2 regions of the Actinoplanes sp. NBRC 101535 genome follow, and region 1 is predicted to be linked to the other one. Evidence: riboswitches for the same ligand, from Rfam matches in the RefSeq annotation. Region 1 holds a riboswitch; the other holds the start of a gene.
The links. Region 1 has a riboswitch for thiamine pyrophosphate ahead of QSK32_RS06075 (thiamine phosphate synthase). Riboswitches for the same ligand answer to the same signal wherever they lie in the genome.

Region 1 (7,069 bases):
TCGATGTGGTGCGGGTTCGCGATGCCCAGACCGGAACCGATCGGCGAGCCGGCCGGCATCACCGCGGCGCATCCGGTGTCGGCGAGACGCCGGGCCAGGATCGGGTCGTCGGTGGTGTACGGCAGGACCGTGAAACCCTCCGCCACCAGGGTCTCGGCCGCCCGCAGCAGCTCCACGCCGTCCGGCAGCAGGGTCCGCTCGTCGCCGATCACCTCGAGCTTGATCAGGTCGGTGCCGAACGCCTCCCGGGCCATCCGTGCGGTCCGCACCGCGTCACCGGCGGTGTAGCAGCCGGCGGTGTTCGGCAGCACCCGCACACCGGCCCGGTCGAGCATCGGCAGCAGTCCCGGGCCGGCCGCGTCGACCCGGCGCAGCGCCACCGTGACCAGCGTGGTCTCCGACACCCGGATCGCCTCCTCCAGGACCGCGAGGCTCTGCGCGCCGCCGGTCCCGAGGATCAGCCCGTTCGGGGGCAGGAAGTCACCCATGTCAGCCGCCCTGCGAGGCGGTGAGGACCTCGACCCGGTCACCGTCGGCCAGCTCGACCGCCGGCCACGTCGACCGCGGCACCACCGTGCCGTTGACCGCGACCGCCACCCCGCGGTGCGCATCGGTGATCTCCGCGACCAGGGCCGCCACCGAACATCCGTCGGGCCGGCTCTGCGGCCGCCCGTTGACCGTCACGCGCATCCGTTCCTCCCGGGTGCGAAGTCGTCGAGGAAGGGATCGTCCGAGCCGGTGAGCACCAGGTCGGCGACGAGCCGCGCGGTGATCGGCGCGAGCAGGATCCCGTTGCGGTGGTGCCCGGCGGCCACCACCGTCCGTGCGTCGAGCCGTCCGAGGAGCGGCCCGTTGTCCGGTGTGCCCGGCCGGTGCCCGACGGTGATCTCGGTGAGCGTGTGCTCGGCGAGTCCCGGAACCAGGTCGAGGGCGGCCCGCAGCAGGTCGTGCACCCCGCCGGCGGTGGCCGCGGAGTCACCGCGTTCCTCCTGGGTCGCACCGACCACGATCTCGCCGTCGGCACGCGGCACCAGATAGACGTGCCGCCCGTCGGCCGATCCGTCGATCACGTGCCGGAGCAGGCCCGGCTCGCCGCGCAGCCGCAGCACCTGACCCTTGACCGGCCGGATCGGCAGTCCGGTGAGCGCTGCCGTCCCGCATCCGGCGGCGACCACGACGGTGTCCGCCGCCACCTCGCCCAGGTCGGTGATCCGCCGGGCGACGATCCGCCCGGCCAGTGCGCGGCGCAGTGCCGCGACCACCCTGCGGGGATCGGCCTGGACCTCGTGCGGGGCGTGCACGCCGGCCCGGATCCGGGGTGACAGCGCCGGTTCCCGGTCGCGGACCTGCGACCCGGTCAGCGGCTGCAGCTTCTGGTGCCGCCACTCCCGGGCCGCTTCGACGTGGTCGTCCGCGGTGAGCGCCACCCCGAGCGTGCCGGTGGTGTCGTAACCGACGTCGCCCAGGCCCGCCGCGAACTCCGGCCACAGCGCGAGCGACGCCTCCAGCAGGCTCTCCAGCCGCGGATGTTCGAAGGCCGACTCCCGGCCGGGGGCGAGCATCCCGGCCGCGACGTGCCAGGCGCCCCCGGTCCCGTCCGGCTCGGGGTCGTAGACGGTGACCTCGGCGCCGCGCGCCCGCAACGAGCGGGCGATCGACAGGCCGATGATCCCGCCGCCGATCACCGCGATCACGACAGCACCGCCAGGAACTGCGCGACCGCTCCCTTCGGGTCCGCCACGAAGGCGGAGACAGCCGCGACGCCGTGCACCCCGGGCAGGGGCAGCCGTTCCGCGGTGATGCCGCCGATCGCCACGACCGGCGTCCCGGGAACGGCGGCCGCGACCGCGGCCACCCCCTCCGGTCCGAGCGGCGGCGGCAGTCCGTCCTTGGTGGACGTGGGGAACGCCGGTCCCACACCCAGATAGCTCGCGCCCGCCGCGACGGCCGTCCGGGCCGCCTCCGGGGTCCGGCAGGTGGCGCCCACGACCGCGTCCGGGCCGAGCACCCGGCGGACGGCCTCGACCGGCAGGTCGTCGGCGCCCACGTGCACGCCGTCCGCACCGGCCGCCAGGGCGACCCCCACCCGGTCGTTCACCAGGCACAACGCCCCGGCCTCGCGACAGAGCCGGACGGCGGCGACGGTCAGGGCCCAGGCCTGGGCATCGGTGGTCTTGACCCGGATCTGGACGGCGACGCCGGGCTGCGCCGCCCCGCGGACGACGTCCAGCGAATCGGTGATGACGTGCAAACGGGGAAAAACAGATGCGTGCATGACGCACTCCTCCCTGCGCCGGCATGACCCGGATCAGGTTCGACGGTCGGGGGCCGCATCAGCCCCCCTCTCAGCCCGGTGCCCGGACTCCCGTGGGGTTTTCGTTTGTAGTCGGACCATAACCCGACTCCGCGACGAAAATCTAGCGCACGTCCCAGACCGGCTCGGGCACCTCGGTGACCTCACCGTCGGAGTTGAACAGCACGAAACGATCGAAGGACCGGGTGAACCAGCGGTCGTGGGTGACCGCGATCACGGTGCCCTCGAAGGCCTTCAGGCCCTCCTCGAGCGCCTCCGCCGACGCCAGGTCCAAGTTGTCCGTCGGCTCGTCGAGCAGCAGCACCGTGGCGCCGGAGAGCTCGAGCAGCAGCACCAGGAACCGGGCCTGCTGGCCACCGGAGAGAGTCCCGAAACGCTGATCACCCTGGGCGGCCAGCTCGTAGCGGTTGAGGACCTTCATCGCACCCGCCCGGTCCACTCCGGAGCGATGTTCGTCACCCCGCCACAGGATCTCGACGAGTGTCTTCTCCAGCAGCTCCGGACGGTCGTGGGTCTGCGAGAAGTGGCCCGGCCGGACCCGTGCGCCGAGACGAACCCGGCCCTGATGCGCCACGTGTGCCAACGGCGCACCGTCGACCGGCTTGTGCTCGGCGTCCGGCTCGGTGCCACCGGCCGCGAGCAGCCGCAGGAAGTGCGACTTGCCGGTGCCGTTCGCGCCGAGAACCGCGACCCGGTCGCCATACCAGATCTCCAGGTCGAACGGGAACGTCAGGCCCTCCAGCTCCACCTGCTCACACATCACGGCGCGCTTCGCGGTGCGGCCACCGCGCAGGTTCATCCGCAGCGACTGGTCCTTGGGCGGCAGCGGCGGCGGCCCGGGCTCCTCGAACTTGCGCAGCCGGGTCTGCGCCGCCTGATAACGCGAGGCCAGGCCGTCGTTGAAGGCCGCCTTGTTCTTCAGGGTGAAGACCAGCTCCCTGAGCTTCTCGTGTTCCTCGTCCCAGCGCCGGCGCGTCTCCTCCATCCGGTCGTGGCGGTCGCCGCGCGCCTCGTGCCACGAGGCGAACCCGCCCGGATGGGTCCAGGCGCCGCCGCCCTCCACCGCCACCACCCGGTCGGCGGTCTGCGCCAGCAACTCCCGGTCGTGCGACACGAAGAGCACCGATTTCGACGACTCCCGCATCCGCTGCTCCAGCCAGCGTTTCGCGGGAACGTCGAGGAAGTTGTCCGGCTCGTCGAGCAGCAGCACCTCGTCGGCACCCCGGAAGAGCAGATCGAGGGCGAACCGCTTCTGCTCGCCGCCGGAGAGGGTCCGCACGATCCGCTCCCGGGCCTCGTCCCACGGCGTGCCGAGGATGGCCACCGAGACGGTGTCGAAAAGCACCTCGGCGTCGTAACCGCCGCTCTCACCCCAGTGCGTCAGCGCGTTCGCGTAGGCCAGCTGCGACTTCTCGGTCTCGTCCAGGGCCGCGGCGGCCGCGCGCAGCCGCGCACCCGCCGCGCTCAACGCCGGCGCCACCAGGGACAGAGCCAGGTCCTCGAGGGTCCGGTCGTCGCCGATCATGCCGATGAACTGGCGCATCACACCCAGCCCGCCGGAGCGCGCGATGCTCCCGGACTGGGCCGGGATGTCGCCCGCCACCATCCGCATCAGCGTGGTCTTGCCCGCCCCGTTCGGCCCGACGAGCGCCACCTTGGCGCCCTCACCGACCCGGAACGACACGTCGGTGAACAACTCCCGGCCGTCCGGGAGCACAAAACCGGCGCCGGCCACATCCACGTAACCCATGACGGGCATCCTCCCTGGGCGGACGTCGCTCAGTCAGCCGAATTTCGGGTGACCCGGAGCACCCGGAACCCCTTCTGACTGGCCACCCGCTGCACGTCCCAGTCGTGGGCGACCAGCCAGGAGTGCAGCGAGTCGCCACCCAGGTGCTTGTTGATCACCAGCCAGGCGGTGCCCTCCGGGGCGAGCCGGGGCATCCAGCGCTCCAGCAGCACATGCAACTCGGCCTTGCCGATGTGAGTGGGCGGGTTGCTCCAGATCTCGTCGAAGACCACGTCGTCCGGCACCTCGTCGGGTGCGGCCACCCGGATCCGGCCGGACGCCTCCAGTGCCTTCGCGTTCTCCTCGGTCAGCTCGCGAGCCCGGGAGTTGACGTCGACCGCCCAGATCACCGCCTTCGGCGCCTCCACGGCCAGCACGGCGGCGATCGGGCCGTAACCGCAACCGAGGTCGAGGAAGGTGCCCTCGACACCGGCGGTGGGCAGGTCGGCCTTGCGCAGCAGCACGGCGGTGCCCGGGTCCAGCCGTCCGGCGGAGAAGACACCGTTCGCGACGGCCAGGCGGTAGTCCCGCCCGGCGACACTGAACTCGATCTCGCTCCGGCGCAGCGGGGCACCCGGCTCGGCGGTGAAGTAGTGGTCGGCGCTCACCCCGCCAGTCTCCCGCCGCACCACGACAGGCGGCACGGCGGGGTGCCGGACAAACTGTGCGTTAATAGATCGTCGTGCGCGTCTAACCTCGGGCGATGCGGTACGCCACCCCGACGCGCTCCGCCCATCGCGCCGCCCCCGCCGGCCTCGCCCTGTTCGTGAGGCTCCCCGGACCCATCGGTCAGCACCGCTACCGCCCACGGGTCCGGCCCCGGCCGCAACGGCACGTGCGGCATGAGCCCGACAAGACCGTCCACCTGCTCAACCGCGGCCTCGCCGCCCTGATCGTGCTGGGCATCTGCGTGATGCTGGGCATCCTCGTGTTCGCCGACCAGCGACGCGCACCGTCCACCGGCGACAACGACACCGGAGGGGCCGACCGGCTGATCGCGTCCCGCACCGCCGACCCGGTGCCGCTGACCGCCACCGAGGTCTTCCCGACCGGTGCCGCCGGATTCGTGGTCGGCGCCACCGACGTCCGGACCGACTGCACCACTGCGGTCACCGGCGCGCTCCGCGTGGTCCTCGCCGGCACCGACTGCTCACAGGCGGTCCGGGCCGAGCTGACCGCACCGGACGGGCACCGGGTCACCGCGGGCGTCCTCAACCTGCTCGACGAACGCGGCGCGGCCGGCGTGGACGAACGGGTCGGGCGCCTGGTCGAGACCGGAGACGGCGGCTTCACCGCGATGGCCGGCACGGAGATCCCGCCGGGAACACCGGTGGTCTGGCGGGTCCGGGGGCACTACCTGCTCTACGGGGCGATCACCGGGCCCGGTGGCGAGCCGGCGGCGACCGACCGGGCGGCTGTCGACCGGATCACCGCCACGCTGCTCGACGGGCACCTCGGCGAGACCGTTCTGGGCGCCCGCAGCCGCTGAGCCGTCACCGAGCGGCGGGCCTCAGGCTCGCAGACGGCGGGTGGCCTCGGCGCGCGACGCGTACTCGGTCTGGTCGGGGTAACCGACCGCGATCAGGGTCAGCCCGTGCGCCGGGGCCACGGTCACCTCACTGGACCGCTCCCGCAGGGTGAGCAGCCTGGCCGGCCACTCCGGCTCACGACGGCCGTCGCCGACCGTCAGCATCGCGCCGACCAGGCTGCGCACCATGGCCTGGCAGAACGCGTCGGCCTGCACCGTCGCCACACAGACCCCGTCCGGATCCCGGCGCCACTCCAGCCGGTTGATCGCCCGGATCGTGGTGGCGTGCTCCTTACGCTTGCAGAACGCGGCGAAGTCGTGCTCCCCGAGCAGACCCCGGGCCGCGGCGTTCAGACGGTCCAGGTCGAGCGGTCGCAGCCAGCCGAGGGTGTCGTGGCGACGCAACGGCTCCGGCCCGGACGGGACGTCGGAGACGCGGTACTCGTACCGGCGGAACGTGGCCGAGAACCGGGCGTCGAACGTCTCCGGCACCGGCGTCACCGCGCGGACCCGGGCATCCGGGGGCATCAGGGCGGCCAGCCGTCGCAGCAGTGAGCCCTCCAGCTCCGTCCACTTCGCCACCGGCAGCTCGATGTGGCAGACCTGACCGGTCGCGTGCACCCCCGCATCGGTACGCCCTGCGACGGTCAACCCGAGCGGGGTCTCCGCGTGCTCGGCGCCCAGGAGACGTCGCAGCGCCTCGACCAGGACACCCGCGACGGTCCGCCGGTTCGGTTGTACCGCCCATCCCGAGAACTCGGCGCCGTCGTACGACACGTCCAGTCGCAGGCGAATCGCTTCCGTCATCCCGCAGCGCGCTCCTCGGCCGTTCTCCACGGCGCTGTGCTCAGCCCGTACGTCTTCATACCGCTGGTGAAACAGATGAGGCCCGGCACCCCGAAGGATGCCGGGCCTCACCGAAGTGGAACTCAGGCCTTGGACTCGTCGCCCTCGACCTTGTCGCCCTCGGCGCCCTTGTCACCGGACGCGCTGACCGGAGCCTCGGCGTCCTGGTCGGCGTCGGTGTCGGCGTCGACGCTCTTCGGCGTCTCTTCCTCGGGGGCCAGAGCCTCGACCTTGGCCTGCTGCGCGGCGGCCTTGCGGGCCTCCTTGGACGGGCCGGTGACGGCCGCGACCTGCAGCTCCTCGACCAGCTCGATGACGGCCATCGGAGCGGCGTCACCCTTGCGCGGGCCGGTCTTGGTGATCCGGGTGTAGCCACCAGGACGGTTCGTGTACCGCGGAGCGATCTGCTCGAACAGGGCGTACACGACGTCCTTGTCCTTCACGGTCGCCAGGACGCGACGGCGAGCGTGCAGGTCGCCGCGCTTGGCCTTCGTGATGAGCTGCTCGGCCAGCGGGCGCAGCCGGCGGGCCTTCGTCTCGGTGGTCTTGATCTTCCCGTGCCGGAACAGCTCGGTGGCCAGGTTGGCCAGGA
Region 2 (7,069 bases), on a different contig from region 1:
CCAGCCGGTCGAGGGTGACCGTGGCGATCTCCTTGATTCTCTCCGCGGTGGCGCTGCGGCGGGGCGGGGTGATGCTGAAGAGCAGCACGCCGCCGCGTGCCTCGGCGAGTGATGTGTGCAGAGTGGGACGCGACGACATCCCCTCAGCCTAGGGAACCCGTGATCAGTGGGCGGCGTGGCAGGGAGTCGCATCCCGCCTTTCGAACGGGACCATCCCGTCACCGGTGGCGGGCGGGACGGTCGGCACCACTCGGGCGGCGAACGGTCAACTGATGACCGGCTGGAAGAACCCGGTGAGCACGGCGACGGTCAGGATCAGGGCGGCCAGTCCGGCCGCGCCGGCCAGCAGGGCGGTGTCCGCGCCCGTGAATCGCTGCAGGCGGGCATGGGTGCGGGGTGTCCGCGCGTCGAACCCCCGGGAATCCATCGCCACCGACAGCCGGACACCGCGCCGCAGCGCCCCGACCAGCAGCGCGAACGCGGTCGACGCGAACAGCCGCAGCCGGGCCACCGGGTTGCGCCCGGCGTCCACCCCGCGGGCGCGGCGGGCCAGGGCCAGCGCCCGCCACTCCTGCCCGAGCAGCGGCAGGAGCCGGAACGCGGCGAGCGCCCCGATCGCGAAACGGGCCGGGGCCTTGGCGTTCTGCACCAGCGCGTCGGCCAGGTCGGTGGGGTCGGTGGTGGCGAACACGATGATCCCGGGCAGCGCCACCGCGAAGATCCGCAGGATCAGGGCGGTGGCGGTGGTGAGCACGCCGGTGGTGATCTGTATCGGTCCGAGGGCCAGCAGTAGGGTGCCGCTGCGGTCGGCCGCGAACAGCACCATGGAGACCAGGATCCCGGCGGCGGCGAGCAGCAGCGGGGCGAGACGGCGGGCCAGCACCCGCATCCGGACGCCGAAGGCCGGCAGCAGGGCCAGCTCCACCAGCAGGGCGGCGGCCGGCGTGACCGGATCCACCGTGGAGATCAGCGGCAGCGAGAAGAGCAGCGCGGCGCCCAGCTTGGCGACCGGGTTGCGGCGGGCCAGCGGGGCGGCCGGGTCGGCGACCGGGGCGGGAGCGAGGATCACGGCCGCGATCTCCGGGGGAGTGGTTGTGGGTCGGGCGCGCCGAGCGGGAAGGTGCGATCAGCGAGGGTACGCACGAAGTCCTCGTCGTGGGTGACCGCGACGATAGCGTGCCCCTCGTCCCTGAGCCCCGCGAACAGTCCGATCAGTTCCCGCCACGTCCGCCGGTCCTGGCCGAATGTCGGCTCGTCCAGCACCAGCAGCCGCGGGGCGGTGGCCAGCGCCGTCGCCACGCTCAGCCGCCGCGCCTCGCCGCCGGAGAGGGTGAACGGGTTGGCGTCGGCCAGCCGGGTCAGGCGCAGACGGTCCAGCAGGTCGTCCACGATCCGCCGGATCTCCGCCGGGGACCGGCCGAGCCGTCGCGGGCCGAGGGCCAGTTCGTCGGCCACCCGGCCGGTGACGAACTGGTGTTCCGGGTTCTGGAAGACCGATCCGATCCGCCCGGCCAGGGTGGCGGCCCGCCATCGGTGCGGGGGCCGGTGGTCGCCGGTGACCCGGACCTGTCCCGTGTCCGGGGCGGTCAGCCCGCCGAGCACCAGGGCCAGGGTCGACTTGCCGACGCCGTTGGGGCCGGTCACGGCGAGGACCTCGCCGTCGCGGACGGTCAGCGAGACGGGGTCCAGTCGGCCGGTGACGGCGGCGCTCGTCACGCGTACGACATCGGTTGTCGGGGTTGAGGTGGCCTTGACCGGCGGAATGCTGAAGCCGGGCACCCAGACCCCTTCCGCCGCCAGCCGGTCGCCGTAGGCGGTGAAGACCACGTCGGGGGAGCCGTCGGCGCGCACGCCACCGCCGGGCTCCAGGACCACCACCCGGTCGACGAGTTCCAGTGCCTCGGCGACCCGGTGTTCCACGACGATCAGGGTGGTGTCGGCGCCGGTCGCGCGGGCCACCGCGTCGCGGATCAGCGCGGCGCCCGGCGGGTCGAGGTTGGCGGTGGGCTCGTCCAGCAGCAGAAGCCCGGGCCGCAGCGCCAGGACCCCGGCGAGAGCCAGGCGTTGCGCCTCACCGCCGGAGAGGGCCGCGGTCGGGCGATTGATCGGGTACGGGAAACCGACCCGGTCCAGTGCGTCGCTGACCCGTGGCCAGATCTCCGCGGCCGGCACACCCCGGTTCTCGAGACCGAAGGCCACGTCGTCCCCGCTGCGGGCCATCACCAGCTGGGTCTGCGGGTCCTGGAACACGATCCCGGTCCGGTCCCGGGCCTTGCGCGGCTCGAGGCCGTCGATCTCGATCGTGCCCTCGGCCTCGCCGGAGTCCTCGGGCAGCAGGCCGGCCAGCGCGGCGAGCAGGGTGCTCTTGCCGGCCCCGGAGGGACCCAGCAGCAGCACCCGCTCGCCGTGCCGGATGTGCAGGTCGAGGCCGCGGACCGCCCAGGCGCGGCGCCCGGCGTGCCGCCACCCGAAGTCACGGATCCGAACCTCGGACATGACTAGATGAGTGCCCGTTCCCGGCCGGGTCCGAACCGGTCGAGCACACCGGTCGGTGCCAGCGCCTTCACCAGCACCCAGCCGCCGAGTCCGGCGAGCAGGGCGCCGCTGACCACGGTGAGCAGCGCGTACGGCACGCGGTAGTCCCACAGCGCGTACTTGGCGTTCCAGACGAAGAAGTCGAACAGCGCCGCGGTCACCCCGGTCATCGCGCCGGCCAGCAGCGCGGCCGGCAGTTTCCAGGACCGGTAGAACAGGACCGCGAACGCCAGCTCGGCGCCGAGCCCCTGGACCAGTCCCTGCGGGATGACGGTCGCCCCCCAGGCACTGCCGAGCAGCGCGGAGACGATCGCCGCGACCGCCTCGGTGTACAGCGACGCGCCCGGCTTGCGGATGATCAGGCCGCCCAGCACGGCCGGCAGCAGCCAGACCCCGTAGAGCAGGGTCTGCGCGGGCGGGAAGAAGGCGAAAGCGGCCTCGGTGACGCCCCAGACCGTGTTCCAGGCCCAGAAGATCACGCCGAACGCCACGGCGATGACCGAGGCGATCACGATGTCTATCGTGCGCCAGCGGTGACGGTTGTCCATGATTTGCCTCCCAGCGGGTACCGGGAGGAGACGCATGCCGGCACCGGGCGACGTTGCCCGGAACGCGGCACGGCTGTGAGAGACCGAACTTCCTGCGCTGGCATTACCCAGATCAGGTACGAGGGTCTGCGGGTCCACCCGCACTCTCAGCGCTGTGCGCTCCCCTGTCGGATTACATGTGCTTCGATGACGCTAACACCCGGTTAACGGTGCGGCACAGGGAGGGACCGGTCACATGGAGATCAAAGCCCGAGGCATGACCTTCGACCTGTACGAGGGGGGACCGTCGGACGGCGAACCGGTGCTCCTGCTGCACGGCTTCCCGCAGGATCACCGGGAGTTCGATGCGATGCTGCCGCACCTGCACGCGGCCGGGCTGCGGACGTACACGGTGGACCAGCGCGGATACTCGCCCGGCGCCCGGCCGGGCGAGGCCGCCGCGTACCGGATCACCGAGATGACCGCGGACGTCCTCGCCCTGCTCGACGCGCTCGGGCTGGAGTCGGCGCACATCGTCGGGCACGACTGGGGCGCGAGCGTGGGGTGGCTGCTCGCCGCCAACCACCCCGGCCGGGTGCGGACCCTGACCGCGGTCTCGGTGCCGCATCCGCGGGCGATGATGCTGGCGATGCGGGTCCGGGCCTCGCAACGGGCGCGGATGGCGTACTTCCAGGTGTTCCGGTCGGCGTCGGCGGAACGGCTGCTGTTGGCCCGCAACGGGACCCTGCTGCGCTGGATGCTGCGGCCGCTGCACCACGCCGAACAGTACGTGGCGGCGATGCACGAGCCGGGCCGGCTGACCGGCAGTCTGAACTGGTACCGGGGATACCGGACCGCGGACGTCGCGGACACCCCCACGGTCACCGTGCCGACCACGTACGTGTGGAGCGACCGGGACGGGGTGGTCGGCCGGACCGCGGCGCTGCGGACCGCGGACTGGGTGGATGCGGACTACCAGTTGGTGGCGATGCGCGGGGTCAGCCATTGGGTGCCCGAGCAGGCGCCGCGGGAGCTGGCCGGGTTCGTCCGGTCACGCATCGGCGTTTGACCATGTGGTGGACGGGGAATGGCCGGGCGATGGCCCCCTCGTCGCACCAGGAAAAATCGCACCAGGAAACCGAGAAACAGCGGTGGGACCGGAACTTCGCGGATCTCCTCCAGGAGTTGCGCGTCGCGCAGACCGGCGTGCAGATCCTCTTCGCGTTCCTGCTCACCCTGCCGTTCAGCAGCGGATTCCCGAATACCACCGACATCCAGAAGGACATCTACGTGGTCGCCCTGATCAGCGCGGCGTTCGCCACCGCGATGATCATCTCGCCGGTGGCGTTCCACCGCGCGCTGTTCCGGCAGGGCCGTAAACCGGAGCTGGTCCGGTACGCCCACCGGATGGCCACCGGCGGCCTGGCGTTCATGCTGATCGCGATGGTCAGCAGCGTCCTGCTGATCACGGACTATCTGCTGACCTGGAAGTGGGCGATCCCGCTGACCGTGCTCACCGGCGGCTGGTTCCTGACCTTCTGGGCGCTGCTCCCGTTCGGCCACCGCAACTGGGGCGATGACACCGACCAGGACGGTTACATCATGGACGACGCCGCAGACCGAGCTTCCTGAGTTCCAGCTCCGCCAGGGCGTCCACCGCCGCGCCGTCCCCGGCCCGCCAGCTCTGGGCGATGTCCGGGCCCAGCTTCGCCAGCTGGTTGAGCGGACGGGAGGTGAGCGCCCGCAACGCCAGCAGATCCCGGCCGGCCGGGTCGTCGCGGACCGCCGCGGCGACCCCGGCCCGCCGGATCCAGCGCAGCCGCAACGGCAGCCAGAGGAACAGCACCAGCGCGATCGGCACCGCGATCGCCACCAGCGGCAGGATCAGCGCCAGCTGGTCGACGAACGCCTGCTGGTCCCGGCCGGCCTCGGCGAGGTTGCGGGCCGCGTCGGCGGCGCTGGTGAACGGCTTGGTGAGCTCGTCGCCGACCAGTGGGACCCGGCCCACCTTGCCACCGGCCTCGGCCAGGTTGTCGGCGATGCCGCCGCCGGCGCTCTCCAGTTTCTGACCGGGCACGGCGAGCTGCAGCACCACGTCGTGCACCCACAGGGCGACGCGAATCCACAGGTAGACCCAGAGAACGACGAGGATGTCGGTGATCAGTTGGCGGATCGCGGTCGGCATGCGGTCGGCGTAGAGCTTCACCCCGGAAGCGTCGCACCCCGCGCGCCGTGGCGCATCACCGGAGAATCAGCGGCCCTCACGGGCGTGACTGACCGCGTCGGCCACGATGTGCGCGACGTGCTCGTCGACCAGCGAGTATTCGATCTCGCGGCCGCGGCGGACGCCCCGGACCACGCCGGCGCCGCGCAGCACCCGCAGATGCTGGGACACCAGCGGCTGCGGGGCGCCGAGCTTCTCCACCAGGTCGTGGACGCAGCGTTCGCCGGCGCCCAGCTCGACCACGATGGCGACACGGATCGGCGCGGAGAGCGCCCGCAGCAGCGCGCTCGCCGGCTCGTAGGCCTCGTAACCGGTGACAGTCATATGTGTGACAACCGTACAGGTGGGGTGGTCAGGACTGCAGGACGACGTCCGGTGGCTCGGTGTCGGCGGCGGCCCGCGCGGGACGTCGCAGGCGCCCCCGGACGGTCGCGGTGATCGCGGTACCGAGGAAGGCCGCCAGCGCGAGGAGCACGGTGGTGGCGCCCGGCGCGGTGTCCGCCTCGGCCGACACCAGGATGCCCGCGCCCGCCGAACCGACGCCGACCAGCATGGCCAGCGCCATCGTGCCCTTGAAGCCGCGGGTGACCTGCTGTGCGGCGGCGACCGGGACCACCATCAGGGCGGAGACCAGCAGCAGGCCGACGGTACGCATGGCGATCGTGACGGTGATCGCGGTGGTCACGGCGAGGAGGATGTTGAGGGTCCGTACCGGCAGGCCGCTGACCTTCGCGTACTCCTCGTCGTTGCAGAGGGCGAACAGGGCCGGCCGGAACACCAGCATCGCCACCAGTACCGCCGTGCCCAGCACGCCGATGACCACGATGTCCTGCGCGGACGTGGTGATCAGCGAACCGAAGAGGTACTGCATCAGGTTGGCGTTGCTGCTGTTGTCGGAGAGGCCGACCAGCACCACGCCACCGGCGATGCCGCCGTAGAAGAGCAGTGCCAGCGCCAGGTCGCCGGAGGTGCGCCCGCGCTCGCGGATCAGCTCGACGCCGACCGCGCCGATCGTGGCGACCAGTACCGCGGTCACCACCGGGGAGTTGTCGGTGAGCAGGCCCAGGCCGACGCCGGTGAGGGCCACGTGCCCGATCCCGTCGCCGATCAGCGACAGGCGCCGTTGCACGAGGTAGATCCCCAGGGCGGGCGCGACGAGACCGATGATCAGGGCGCCGGCCAGGGCGCGGAGCATGAAGGGGTACGCCAGGAGCTCCATCAGAACGTCGTCGTCCCTTCCGTGGGAGCCCACTCGCAGATGGTCGCCTTGACCTCGTCGGCGTGCGGGTGCACGTGGTCGTGTCCCGGCTCGGCGTGGTGCCCGGCCGGTTCCGGTGGCGTCCCGGAATACGCGATCCGGCCCTCGTGCACCACGATGGACCGGCCGATCAGCGGGCGCAGCGGGCCCAACTCGTGCAGGACCAGCAGGATGGTGCCGCCACCGGCGGCGAACCGGGCGAGCGACGCGGCGAACGCCTCCTGGCTGGCGGCGTCGACGCCGGCGTTCGGCTCGTCGAGCACCAGCAGGTCGGGTTTGCCGGCGAGCGCCCGGGCGATCAGGGTGCGCTGCTGCTGGCCGCCGGAGAGGGTGGCCACCGGGTCGTTGATCCGGTCCAGCAGGCCGACGTCGGTGAGCGCGTCGCGGACCGCGGCCTTGTCGGCGGCGCCCGGGAAACGGAAGATGCCGCGCCGGGCCAGACGGCCCGACGCGACGACCTCGCCGACGGTGGCGGGTACGCCGCTGCCCGCGCCGAGGCGCTGGGGGACGTACCCGATCCGTTCC

Region 2: it holds a riboswitch for thiamine pyrophosphate, as region 1 does, so the genes downstream of both, QSK32_RS09425 (ECF transporter S component) here and QSK32_RS06075 (thiamine phosphate synthase) in region 1, are expected to answer to the same signal.

What each region holds. Positions count from the first base shown of each region.
Region 1 is NZ_BSSY01000002.1:220,734-227,802, reverse strand. Features, by position in the region: gene QSK32_RS06090 (thiazole synthase) at 1-488, opposite strand, end outside; gene thiS (sulfur carrier protein ThiS) at 490-690, opposite strand; gene thiO (glycine oxidase ThiO) at 681-1,694, opposite strand; gene QSK32_RS06075 (thiamine phosphate synthase) at 1,691-2,275, opposite strand; TPP riboswitch at 2,269-2,379, opposite strand; gene QSK32_RS06070 (ABC-F family ATP-binding cassette domain-containing protein) at 2,418-4,064, opposite strand; gene QSK32_RS06065 (class I SAM-dependent methyltransferase) at 4,094-4,711, opposite strand; gene QSK32_RS06060 (hypothetical protein) at 4,807-5,592, shown strand; gene truA (tRNA pseudouridine(38-40) synthase TruA) at 5,614-6,438, opposite strand; gene rplQ (50S ribosomal protein L17) at 6,561-7,069, opposite strand, start outside.
Region 2 is NZ_BSSY01000003.1:84,974-92,042, forward strand. Features, by position in the region: gene QSK32_RS09410 (methylenetetrahydrofolate reductase) at 1-139, opposite strand, end outside; gene QSK32_RS09415 (energy-coupling factor transporter transmembrane component T family protein) at 266-1,069, opposite strand; gene QSK32_RS09420 (ABC transporter ATP-binding protein) at 1,066-2,496, opposite strand; gene QSK32_RS09425 (ECF transporter S component) at 2,499-3,083, opposite strand; TPP riboswitch at 3,155-3,259, opposite strand; gene QSK32_RS09430 (alpha/beta fold hydrolase) at 3,319-4,131, shown strand; gene QSK32_RS09435 (DUF6328 family protein) at 4,161-4,694, shown strand; gene QSK32_RS09440 (hypothetical protein) at 4,663-5,268, opposite strand; gene QSK32_RS09445 (ArsR/SmtB family transcription factor) at 5,314-5,610, opposite strand; gene QSK32_RS09450 (metal ABC transporter permease) at 5,639-6,505, opposite strand; gene QSK32_RS09455 (metal ABC transporter ATP-binding protein) at 6,505-7,069, opposite strand, start outside.